Regions from separate parts of the Ensifer sp. ENS08 genome, predicted to be linked through region 1. Evidence: predicted binding sites of a transcription regulator. Region 1 holds the regulator's gene; each other region holds the start of a gene.
What was found. Region 1 encodes LexA, which represses DNA repair genes until DNA is damaged. Its sites were predicted from a motif close to TGTTCNNNNTGTGTTCNG; they were not measured.
Positions count from the first base shown of each region.

Region 1 (4,211 bases):
CATCTCGCTTACCGCCTTCATCGAATCACGCAGGCTGAGGCTCGCGACGACGCGCCCCTCGAAGGCCAGCGCCAAGGTGTTCTTGCGAACGAATTCGGTAAAGAAGTCGGTGTTGGAAAAGTTGACGACAAGGGCCTTGGCGCCGGTCAGATCAACACCGAACGCAACGGCCGGCCACTGACGACCACGGTCGAGCTGCAAGGCAACATCGTATTCCCGCTGCGGCTCGATGGATTTCCATTCGGCATTGCCGATCGAAAGAAACGCCAGGTTCGTCGATCCCCGCGGATAAAAGCCGATACGAAGGATAGCGCCGGCGTCATAGCTCGTCGCCGCGTAACACGAGCCTCCCAGGGAAGGATCGGATCCCACCGTCCAGGCGTTGATCCGTTTCCAGATATTCGAACGCCCTTCTTCGGCAGACGCCGCTCCAGCCGTGAGCAACAGGCCGAGCACCACCAACGACAATCTATGCATGCAACCACCCCACTTTCCACGCAAAGTTATCTTTTTTTAGAGGCCTGTCGAGACGGTGAAGGCCCTTCCCCGCAGGGATTTTTGCGCGCCCCAGGCCCGATGCGAAAGCTGGCAGCTCCGATGCATTCTCCGCGCCGGTCCATGAAGAACGGCCGAGACGAGGTCGAGATGGAGCGGCTGGCGCAAATCAGCCACAGCCTGCGGGCAAAGAGCTGTTGAACATGGCAGAGTGATCGCCATGCTTGCTGGACTTCGGAACGAAAGCGCGGTTCACATCGTTTACCAACCCTTAGTCCCACCCCTTCATCAAGTGGACGATCACCGTGCTTGCCGCCCTGCTTCTCGCTTCGATAGTCGCATCGCCCAATATGCCTGACGTCAAGCTCAGTGCCGCGACGGTGGATGAACTCCAGACCGATTTCGAACGGGCCGTACCGTGCCATCAGATCGATGGACGCAATGTTTGGAAGGGCGCGCTCGCGTTCTACATCCAGTCCTTCGTTTATGACGGCGATACGCCCGTTGCGACCGATGCGGCCGACGCAGTGCTTCCGGAAGACAACAGCGCCGAGACGGTGAAGGAGTTCGAAGACGCCTGCTCGGCCTCGCAAGCGACTTAAGTCTCTCCGCGAAGAGAGCCGCGATTCGTTCGAATCACGCGCGCGACCGGCCTGCCCGGCGCTGTTTTGGGACGCAACCGTCGCCGAAAACCGCCCCGCTCCCGCAAAAGTGACCAATCGACCCCCACAGAAGCAGCCAATTGCCTGAATTCACGGAATTTTAGGCACTTGCGGAACACATATGGAACAGATAGTGTCTGTTCTTGATTTGTTTCACGCCTCTGGAGCGACGTGCCATGCTGACCCGCAAGCAACAGGAATTGCTTCTGTTCATCCACGAACGCATGAAGGAGTCGGGCGTACCGCCGTCTTTCGATGAAATGAAGGATGCGCTCGACCTGGCGTCGAAGTCCGGCATTCACCGTTTGATCACGGCGCTCGAAGAACGCGGGTTCATTCGCCGGTTGCCGAACCGGGCGCGCGCGCTCGAAGTCATCAAGCTTCCGGAAGCCTACGCCGCCGGCCAGCAACAGCCGCGCAGAGGCTTCTCGCCGAGCGTGATCGAGGGCAGCCTCGGAAAGCCGCCGGCCGCCGCTCCTGCCACGCCGAAGCCGGCGCCGGTCGCCGAAAGCACGTCTGTTTCCGTCCCGGTGATGGGCCGCATCGCTGCCGGCGTGCCGATCTCGGCGATCCAGAACAACACCCATGACATTACCGTTCCGCTCGACATGATCGGCAGCGGCGAGCATTACGCCCTCGAAGTAAAGGGCGATTCGATGATCGAGGCCGGCATCTTCGATGGCGACACGGTGATCATCCGCAACGGCAACTCGGCCAATCCCGGCGACATCATCGTGGCGCTCGTGGACGACGAGGAAGCGACGCTGAAGCGCTTCCGTCGCAAGGGCGCGTCGATTGCGCTCGAAGCGGCCAACCCCGCCTACGAGACGCGCATTTTCGGACCGGATCGCGTGAAAATCCAGGGCAAGCTCGTCGGGCTGATCCGCCGCTACCATTGAATTCCAGGCAGAACGCCGAATCAAAAGAGCCTCGCCACTGAAAGTGGCGAGGCTCTTTCCATTTAAGGCGACCTGAAATCCAGATCGCTTATTCGTGGATCGTGTATTCGCCGAGTTCGCAGAGATCCTGCGTGTCCTCGGTCGTATCGAGGGCCGAGCCTTCCTCGAATTCGAATCGCATGTCGTATTTGCAGACGTCCCGCCCGTCGGCAATGGTGATCTCCATGCTCTCGCCGGGGTTCAGGACCTGCCGACCGAAAACATCGTCTTCCCATTCATTGACGCCGACCGGCGACGTATAGAAATTCGTCAGTACCGCGCCGGTGTTGTTCTTCAGCTGGAAAACCAGGTCGTCCGCGCGCGCCTCCATAGCGGTCGCCGCAAAACACGCCAACGCCGTCAGGATCAGTCTCTTTTTCATTGATGCCATTGCCTCCGTTCTTAATGTTGACGGACGCTACCGATGCGGTTGATCTCAGCGGAGTCATCGTTCCCCCTCTACCGAATTCACCGAAGCGATAAGATCCGACGGAGGCATAGGAGACGTGGCTTGCGCGGACGTGTCGCGAATTTTACCGCGCTGCCCTAAGGCAGAACGCCAAACCAAATTTAACGAGGTGAGATTATTGGAGGCCTCGCCCGGAATTGAACCGGGGTACAAGGATTTGCAGTCCTCTGCGTCACCACTCCGCCACGAGGCCTCACAGCTCGGATAACCAAGCGTTGGCGCGGATTTAGAATGATTGCAGAAAAACCGCAAGAGGCATTTTCTGAAAAACGCGCCGTCGAATTGCAGGACGGATACTTTCCACAGAACGATCGACGATGTCCGCCGATCGTCTCCCAGCTGATCTCAGCACCAGGGCGTCGGGCGCCCTTCCCACGGCCGCACGAGCCCCTCGGAAACGAGTACACGTCCAAGAGATTGGTCACCGCGGGTGACCAGGCGCAGTTTCTCGCCGGCCTTGGCATCTGATCGCCCTCCCGCCGAGATCAGCCTGAAGTCGCCTGCATTCAGCAATTCGCGCAGGCGCTGCTTGGCGTAGAAGCCGCGCGAACGCTCCTTGTCGCAGCTTGCCTGGCGGATTCGCGGTGCATCGACATCGGCGACGCGGATCGTCTCGCCATGGAAGACGAAGGTCGCGCCATCGATCACGCAGTTGTCGTTGCGAATGCCGCAAAAATAGAACTGATCGGTACGGATGGATGCCGTCTTCACCTCTTCATTGGGCCGCACGAGAGGGGTTGGCGGCGTGACGCCGACATTCACCGACGGCACCGGGGCGGCCAGGACAACCTTCGTCGCCGGGTTGGGCTTCGGATTTGGTTTGTGCCTATCCGCCTGCTGCGCAACGCGCTCCTGCGCTTCAGGAACCGCGCGCTGAGGCTTCGGCTTCGTTTCCGATCGCGATGCAAGGGCCATGACATCCGAAACCACCGGCCAGTGCCGCAAATCGGCGCGATGGTCGTAGGCCATGACGCCGCCAAGGGTGAGCGCTGCGGCCAGATACCACGGCGCCATGCCGCCCTGTTTGCTGGTGCTTCGGCCCGAACTGCGGCGTCGACGTTTCGTAGTGGCTTTGGCCATCGGTCCCCATCCTGATTCGAGACCGCATTATGCGTTTGATGGGTTGCCGAAAAGTTTTCGAGGGCACCCCAACAGAGGGGAAGACCGCGAGGAACCGGTCATTCGCCTGCGCGGCCACGGCCCTTGTTGAGAGATTCGGAATTGGTACGGGACGGCCGCGAGGAACCGAAAACTGCCGACCGCCCTGCCTCGACAACAAGATCGTTAAATCGGCGTCCGGCTCAGGAGCCGTTCGAGGAGTTGGCCTTCCCGCGCCAGCGCGCCCACCAGACGGCCAGACGACGACGGCGGCGGCGAACCGAGGGAATGTCGTGGGAAAGCACGATCAGGCCCAACGGTATCATCCAGAAGCCCAGCACGGGCAGGAAACCGAGAAAACCGCAGAACACCAGCAGCGAACCCAGCAGGATGCGCAGCAGCGGAGAGTCGGGCAGCGCGATACGCCATTTGCCCAGCACGATCTGTCGTGTTTGCGGATCAATGCCGAAATGCGTCTGCTTCCTGTTTTTATTCATCATTCCCTATCCGGCGTGTTTTCCCACAATTGGGGACTTCTCCACAGCCTCG
Region 1 is NZ_JACVBF010000003.1:54,435-58,645, forward strand. It holds gene IB272_RS10210 (hypothetical protein) at 1-477, opposite strand, end outside; gene IB272_RS10215 (hypothetical protein) at 801-1,097, shown strand; gene lexA (transcriptional repressor LexA) at 1,334-2,056, shown strand; gene IB272_RS10225 (hypothetical protein) at 2,145-2,477, opposite strand; tRNA gene IB272_RS10230 (tRNA-Cys) at 2,684-2,757, opposite strand; gene IB272_RS10235 (thermonuclease family protein) at 2,910-3,644, opposite strand; gene IB272_RS10240 (hypothetical protein) at 3,866-4,159, opposite strand.

Region 2 (4,211 bases), on a different contig from region 1:
CAGATGCCGGGCTCGCCGGTCAGCCGCCCCCAGGCATCCGCCATCATCGCGGCCCCGCCTTCCTGGCGGCAGACGAGCACGTCGATGTCGGTGTCGTAGAGCGCGTCGAGCACGGCGAGATAGCTTTCCCCCGGCACGCAGGCGATGCGCTTCACCCCGTTGGCGACGAGCGCGTCAACGATGAGCTGACCTCCAGTTTTCATGATATTCCTCCCGATGGTCTTTCTTTTGTTTTCAGATGGCTTTGTTTTCAGATGGCTGGCGACACCGGAGCGACGCTCGTGTCCTTGTGCACGCGGCGCTCGCGCCAGATGATGTAGAGGCCGGAGCCGATGATGATGGCGATGCCGAGCCACTTCAGCGCGTCGGGCAGGTCGCCGAAGACGAGCCAGCCGAAGATCGTGGCCGAAACGATTTCGAGATACTGCAGCGGCGCCAGCACCGAGGCCGGGGCGGCGCGATAGGCATAGACGCCGAGCACGCCTGAAATGGTGGCGGTGACGCCGACGCCGAGCAGGTAATACCAGGTGTACCCTTCCGGCCAGACCGGATCGAAGATGCCGGAACCGGTGCCTTCGCCGAAATAAAGCAGCACGAGACAGAAGAGCGCGCCCCAGACGCCGGCGTGAAACTGCATCGACCAGGGGTCCTCATTTTGCGCGACCATGCGGGTGACGAGCAGGAAAACGGCAAGACCGAAGGCGGCCACAACAGGCAGAAGGGCGATCCAGCCGACCTCCTGCATGCTCGGCTGGATGACGAGCAGCGCGCCGAAGAAGCCGACGCCGCAGGCGGTGTAGCGCCGCCAGCCGATCGTCTCCTTCAGGAAGATGCTGCCAAGGATCGTGAGGATGATCGGCTCGACGAAGAAGATCGCGATCGCGTCGGCGACTTCCATGACCTTCAGCGTGGTAATGAAGGAGAGCATGGTCACGACCAGCAGACCGCCGCGCAACGCGTGCAGCCCGGTCTTCTTCCAGGTGAGATCAAACAGGCTGCCGCGGAAGAGCACGATCGGCAGGATGAAGACGACCTGCAGCAGAAAGCGCACGGCGGTGATTTCGGCCGAGGGAACGGTGGCGATCGCGAGCTTGGCGAAGATGTCGATCAGCGGCGACAGAAGCACCGAGATCACCATCAGCGTCAGCCCGAAGGAGATGCGGTTGTGGTCGGCGGCGATCTTGGGAAGCGACATGTCGGCCATGATATTCCCGGTCAGCGCCGCCCTGCGACGGCGCGCAGGCACCAGGCGGCAAAGTCGGCCGTCGCCTGGTCCCGGCCGAGTTCGTTCAGTGTTTCGTGGCGCATGCCGTCATAGACGGTGACGCTAACGTCGCTGAGACCGGCGGCTTTCATCTTCGTGCCAAGCCAGCGGACGGCGTTGCCCATCTCGGTCGACGGGTCAGCGCTGCCGCCGACGAGATGAATGGGCAGGTTTTTCCGGAGCCGCGCCAGCCGGTCGGGCCGGGCTCCATCGAAGGACAGGCGGAAAAGATCGAGCCAGAGCGAGACCGTCGCATCGAAGCCGCAGAGCGGGTCGGCGGCGTATTTGGCGACCTCGGCATCGTCGCGCGACAACCAGTCGAGATCGGTCTTGCGATCCTTGATGGCGCCGCCCCACATGCCGAAGGTGAGCTTGGTCAGAAGCGGGCTCGGCACGTCAGACCCTTTGAGCGCCTTTTCGATCTTCAGGATCACCTGTCCGCCACGGCCGGCAAGGCCCGGCCGGAAGTTGGAGTTCCAGACGGCAAGCGCATCGTAGAGGCCGGGATCGGTTTCGGCGGCATTGAGCGCGATCAGTCCACCCATGGAATGGCCGAAGAGGATGACCGGCAAGCCCGGATGGGCGGTGGTCGCAATCTCCCGCACTGCCCGGATGTCCGCGAATATCTTGTCGAGGCCGTCGCGGCTTGCGAACATCCCAAGCTGGGCGTCAGGCGCCTGCGTCGCGCCGTGGCCGCGATGGTCGTGGGCATAGACATGGAAGCCGTGGCCGGCCATCGCCTCGGCAAAGCGGGCATATCGGCCGGAATGCTCGGCAAGGCCATGGCTGACGAGAAGGATGCCACGGGCTTCTGTGGTTGCCGGAAAATGCCGCCAGCTCAAGCTGGCACCGGTCGGGCTCTGATGCGTCTTCACCTGCCCGAACATCTCTACTCCCGGAAGCAATCGACAGACCTTTGAGATTTCAAATCGATTTGCGTGGCAAAGGCAATCGCCGCTTGTTGATCGTTGCGCATGAGGTCACAAGCGATTTGACGGTGCATTACATTAGGGGTTGCAATTTTCCCGTTTTGGGCGATATTTGTTCCCGTTTTGTTTTTGCGGGAGTATATCATGGTCCGTTTTTGTAAAGCGATATCAGGTTCTGTGGCGGGCATCCTGGCGGCGCTGACGCTGTTGCTTGGTTCCGGCGCCTTTGCTGCCGGTGAAGACGCATCCAAGGGTGCTGCGCCGGCAAGTTCAACCAGCCGCACCGACTACGTACTGGCGGTCAGCTGGCAGCCCGGTTTCTGCGAGACGCGGCCGCAACGCAAGGAATGCGAGAGCCAGACGGCGGAACGCTTCGATGCCACCAACCTCTCGCTGCATGGCCTGTGGCCGCTGCGCAAGAGCTATTGCGGGGTCGCGGCAGAAGCGCGGGCAACCGACCGCAAGGGCAGCTGGCTAGAGCTGCCGAAGCTTGCCATGGCCGACGACACCGCGGCGCGGCTGCTTATCGCCATGCCCGGGGTACAGTCCGGTCTCGACCGGCACCAGTGGCTGCGAAGCGGCACCTGCCAGAGCGGCTCGGTCGACGACTATTTCTCGGTGCAGCTGCGCATGCTGGAAGAGCTCAACCGCTCGGCGGTCGGGGCACTTTTCCGCCAGCGTGTGGGTGCGGAACTCGATGAGGCGGCGATCAAGCAGGCCTTCGACCAGAGTTTTGGCGCTGGAGCCGGCGACCGGGTGCGCATGCGCTGCCAGACCGTGCAGGGCCGCAGCATCATCACCGGGCTGACGATCGGGCTCACGGGCGATGTCATGAAGGCTGCGAGCCTCGGGCCGCTGATCCAGGCCGCAGGCACGACCGAGTTCAAATGCGCCAAGGGTATCGCCGATACTGCCGGTCGCGGGTAGGGCGTTTCGCCCGGTCGGCCGTGGCAGCGCCTTATGGTGCGGCCTGGACCGCGCCGGCTTTAGGCGCCTTCCGGGAGAGCCTGCCGGGCGTTCCGATGGGGATGTTCGTTTTGGGATAGGGCGGGGGCGGATGCCTTTGATCATTGCCCCCTTCCTATAATTCGCCTACATAGCGGGCAAATTTCCTTATCCCTGCGGAGCATTCCCTCATGGCACGTCAGTTCATCTATCATATGGCCGGGCTTAATAAGTCCTACGGCGCGAAGAAGGTTCTCGAGAACGTTCATCTGTCGTTCTACCCGGATGCCAAGATCGGTATCCTCGGCCCCAACGGCGCCGGTAAGTCGACGGTTCTGCGCATCATGGCCGGCCTCGACAAGGAATTCACCGGCGAGGCCTGGGTGGCCGAAGGTGCGACCGTCGGATACCTGCCGCAGGAGCCGCAGCTCGATCCGACGAAGACGGTGCTTGAAAACGCCATGGAAGGGGTTGCCAAGAAGAAGGCGATCGTCGACCGCTACAACGAACTGATGATGAACTATTCCGACGAGACGGCGGAAGAGGGCGCCAAGCTCCAGGATATCATCGACAGCCAGAACCTCTGGGATCTGGAAAGTCAGGTCGAAATGGCCATGGAAGCGCTGCGCTGCCCGCCGGGCGACGCGGAAGTCACCAACCTGTCGGGCGGTGAAAAGCGTCGTGTCGCGCTCTGCAAGCTGCTGCTCTCGCAGCCGGACCTGCTGCTCCTCGACGAACCGACCAACCACCTCGACGCCGAGACGATCGCCTGGCTCGAAAAGCACCTGCGCGAGTATCCGGGCGCCGTGCTGATGATCACCCACGACCGTTACTTCCTCGACAACGTCACCGGCTGGATCCTCGAGCTCGACCGCGGCCGCAGCATCCCCTACGAGGGCAACTACTCGGCCTACCTGGTTGCGAAGGCCAAGCGCATGCAGCAGGAAGGTCGCGAAGAGGCGTCCCGCCAGAAGGCGATCGCTCGCGAACAGGAATGGATCGCATCCAGCCCCAAGGCTCGTCAGGCCAAGTCCAAGGCGCGTATCCGCTCCTATGACGAACTGGTCAACGCG
Region 2 is NZ_JACVBF010000002.1:144,654-148,864, forward strand. It holds gene IB272_RS06220 (thiamine pyrophosphate-binding protein) at 1-203, opposite strand, end outside; gene IB272_RS06225 (DMT family transporter) at 251-1,204, opposite strand; gene IB272_RS06230 (alpha/beta hydrolase) at 1,216-2,151, opposite strand; gene IB272_RS06235 (ribonuclease) at 2,338-3,120, shown strand; gene ettA (energy-dependent translational throttle protein EttA) at 3,330-4,211, shown strand, end outside.
Region 2: IB272_RS06235 (ribonuclease) is a predicted target of LexA. The motif match lies at 2,307-2,324, and genes of this name have one in related genera.

Region 3 (4,211 bases), 280 kb from region 1:
GGCACGTTGCCACCGTCCTTGTCCTCGAATTCGTGCAGCTCGACGTAACGCTTCACCAGCGCGAGGCTCAGGAAGAAGAAGATCGCAAAGGACACCAGCCAGAAGGACAGTTCCGTGCCGGTCGCGGCCGCACCAGCGACGATGCGTGTGGTGTAGAGGCCGGCGAGCGTGAACACGTCGACGAGCAGCTTGCGCTTCAGCACGAAGGTATAGGCCGTCGTCGCGCAGGCGTAGAAGGCGAGCACCCCGGCAAACTTCCAGGGCAACAGAAGGGTCAGCGCCACGGACGCGATGATGAGGCAGCCTGCAAGCACCAGCGCTGTCGGCACGGACATCTGGCCGCTCGCGAGCGGCCGGTAACGTTTCTTCGCATGGCGGCGATCGTTGGCAAGGTCCGAGAGATCGTTGATGACGTAGACGGCGGATGCGAGGAAGCTGAAGGCAAAGAAGGCGATGATGACGCTGACGATCGCATCGAAATGCAGCACCTCGTGGTTGAGGATCATCGGCACGCCGATGAGCACGTTTTTCGCCCATTGATGCACGCGGATCGACTTCAGCGGCGCAAGCACGCTGACCTTGCCGGTATCGAGCCGTTCGGCATCATGGGTGCGACGCCATTTTTCCGCGGCCGCATCGGGCGAGACCACGATCGCGCGGCGTGCCACCTCAAAGACGGCGATATCGTCACGGCTGTTGCCCATGTAGTCGAAGGCGCCGTCGCCGTACCGCTCTACCAGCGCCCGGCGCTTGTTGCTGCTCGTCAGGTTGAGCGCGTCGGTCGAATGCATGACCGAGGAGAACATGCCGACATGGGCGGCAATGTCTTTTGCGACGGACGGTGCTGCGCCGGTCACGAGGACGAGTTCTCGCCCGCTCTTCTTTTCCTCCATGAGCCGGTCGATGACGGCCTGCCGATAAGGCCAGTCTTCCGCACGGCGACCGGATCTAAGGGCCACTTCGTGCTTCAGGCGTGCCTTACCTTTTGCCAGCCAGACCAGCATCGGAAACAGCATCAGCGGATTGCGCAGCAGGATGATCGCCGCCCCTTCCCACAGGGTGTCGGCGGCCAGCAAAGTGCCGTCAAGATCCACACACAGCGGAATGTGCCGTGTCTCGGTGCGCGCGTCCATGAAGTCCATCCCAGCCATAGTTGCCGGTATCATCACGACTTCAACTTTCCAGAGTGGAAACGTAGGCCTTGGTTTCGCTCGCAAATTGGCGGGCTGGTTAACAAATCCACAGCAGCAGGGCGACGCCTATCGCCTGTCGCGTGAACGAAGATTCACACGCCAGGCCTTAGGCTCTTGTTTTGATGCATGTCGCTGCCGCAAAACCGCTGCACACTTTTGCGCGACATGCATTAGCGGCTGCCGATCCAGTTCAGCGCATCGCGCCAGTCGGTCATGCGCACTGGCGTTCCGTGCGAGCCGGTTTCGAAAAGCACGAAGCGCGTCGGATAGCCCTTGGCCTTGAGAGAGCGATAGAGCGCCTTCTGGCCTTCGGCGGGATAGACGCTGTCACGGCTTCCATGGCTGAAGAACATCGGCAGCTTCGCCTTGTAGGCGGCACTTTTCGTGAAGTCCGGATCACTGACGCCGCCCATGACCATCATGCCGGAGAGTGCTGCGACGGCGGAGGCGTCGCGCGAGACACCCCAGCAGATGAAGCTTCCCATCGAGGCGCAGGCGAGCACGACCGGACGGCCTCCGGAACGTTCGGACGCGTATCGAACCAGGCCGGCGATATCGGCGGCACCTGCCGTATCGAAGGACCGGACGCTCGGGGCGTAATAGACGCCGCCATTTGCGACGGCGAGGTTCTTCAGCCGGTTGAAGTTTCCACCGAAGGAAAAGTCGTTGGCACCGAGCCGACGGTCGCCGCCGCGGCCATGGATGAAGATGACCGAGAAGCCGGCGCCGCGATCGGGGCCGACACGGGTCACGTCGAGCGCGCGGCCACCGATATCGAGCGTTTCATTGGCCTGCTCGTTCTTCACGCCAAGCGACACATAGGCGCGCTTCACCCGGCGTTCGGGGATTTCGTCGCGTTCGTTGATATCCCGCAGTTCCTGGTAGTCGATCGTCAGATCGTCACCGCCATCCTCCTGGCCAAGCACCTTGGCATAGGAGAACAGATCGTCCTTGTAGGGCTTGAGCGTCTGCGCCTCTGCCGGCGAGGCGGCAATTGCCAAGGCCAGGGCGAACAGGCAGGCACGAAACGGAAAAACAACTGTGGACACGGCCAAATGACGGGCTCCCTCTTTCGCCGCAAGCCTTGCCATTGGCCGCACCGCAAAGCAACACTTGGCCCGAAACACGGCCGTTCGTGCGAAAAATCATCGGCGGCCGGCGCCAGAAATTCTCCTTTTGTTCGCGTATCCTGTGAGAGTCTGGCAGAATTCAGGTGATTCGACCGCCGGGGGATGGCGGCAGAGCCTGGGGCTTGCTATGGCCTCTGGCATTCCCGAACGACAGGAACGATCCGAACGGCCCCATGGACGACAACAGCGACCTCTTCTCAATGCCCGAGCAACCGAAGGCCGTACAGCCGAGCGCCAAGCCGGCCGTGGCTGCAGCCCCCATCGCGCGCGAAGAGCCGCGCCCTGCCCCGAAAGGCAGCGATGGCAGCGATTACGATGCGTCGGCGATCGAGGTGCTCGAGGGCCTTGAGCCGGTCCGTCGTCGTCCGGGCATGTATATCGGCGGCACCGACGAGAAGGCGCTCCACCATCTCTTTGCCGAAGTCATCGACAACTCGATGGACGAAGCGGTCGCCGGCCATGCGAACTTCATCGAGGTCCATCTCGACGCGGACGGGTTCCTGACGGTCACCGACAACGGCCGCGGCATCCCGGTCGAAAACCATCCGAAATTCCCCGGCAAGTCGACGCTCGAAGTCGTCATGACGGTGCTCCATGCCGGCGGCAAGTTCGATGGCAAGGCCTACGAGACCTCGGGCGGTCTGCACGGCGTCGGCGTTTCCGTCGTCAACGCGCTCTCCGACGCGCTCGAAGTCGAGGTTGCCCGCAATCGCAAGCTCTATCGCCAGCGCTTCTCCCGCGGCATTCCGCAGGGCGGGCTCGAGGAACTCGGCGACGTGCACAATCGCCGCGGCACGCGCGTCCGCTTCCATCCGGACCCGGATATTTTCGGACCGCACGCGCATTTCGAGCCCGGCCGGCTTTTCCGCATGGCGCGCTCGAAAGCCTATCTCTTCGGTGGCGTCGAGATCCGCTGGTCCTGCGATCCGTCATTGCTGCAGGAAGGTTCGGAGATCCCGGACAAGGCCGTCTTTCACTTCCCTGGCGGCCTGAAGGACTATCTGGCGGCGACGCTCGGCAAGGAATTCACCGTTACCCGCGAGATCTTCGCCGGCAAATCGGAGAAGGCCAACGGTCACGGTTCGCTCGAATGGGCGGTCACCTGGTATGGCGGCGACCAGCAGGTTCATTCCTACTGCAACACCATTCCGACGCCTGAGGGCGGTACGCACGAGGCGGGCTTCCGCATCGCGCTGACCAAGGGACTGAAGAACTATGCCGAGCTGAAGCAGAACAAGCGTGCAGCGCTCATCACCACCGATGACGTGATGATTTCAGCCGCCGGAATGCTGTCGGTGTTCATCCGCGAACCGGAATTCGTCGGCCAGACCAAGGACAAGCTAGCGACAGTCGAAGCACAACGCATCGTCGAAAATGCGCTGCGCGATCCCTTCGACCACTACCTTACCGACAATCCGGCCGAGGCCGACAAGCTGCTCGACTGGGTGGTCGAGCGCGCCGAGGAGCGCGTGCGCCGGCGCAAGGAAAAGGAAGTCAACCGCAAGACGGCCGTGCGCAAGCTGCGCCTGCCCGGCAAGCTTGCCGACTGCTCGCAGAACACTGCTGAAGGTGCCGAACTCTTCATCGTCGAAGGGGACTCAGCAGGCGGCTCGGCGAAGCAGGCGCGCAACCGCGCCAACCAGGCGATCCTGCCCTTGCGCGGCAAGATCCTCAACGTGGCGAGCGCCGGTCGCGAAAAGCTCGGCGCCAACCAGCAGATTGCCGACCTCATCCAGGCGCTTGGCTGCGGCACCCGCAGCAAGTACCGGGAAGAGGATCTGCGCTACGAGCGCATCGTCGTCATGACCGACGCCGACGTCGACGGCGCGCATATCGCCTCGCTGCTGATCACCTTCTTCTACCAGGAGATGCCCGAACTGATCCGCGG
Region 3 is NZ_JACVBF010000003.1:333,986-338,196, forward strand. It holds gene IB272_RS11625 (UbiA family prenyltransferase) at 1-1,133, opposite strand, end outside; gene IB272_RS11630 (phospholipase) at 1,364-2,284, opposite strand; gene parE (DNA topoisomerase IV subunit B) at 2,497-4,211, shown strand, end outside.
Region 3: parE (DNA topoisomerase IV subunit B) is a predicted target of LexA. The motif match lies at 2,360-2,377, and genes of this name have one in related genera.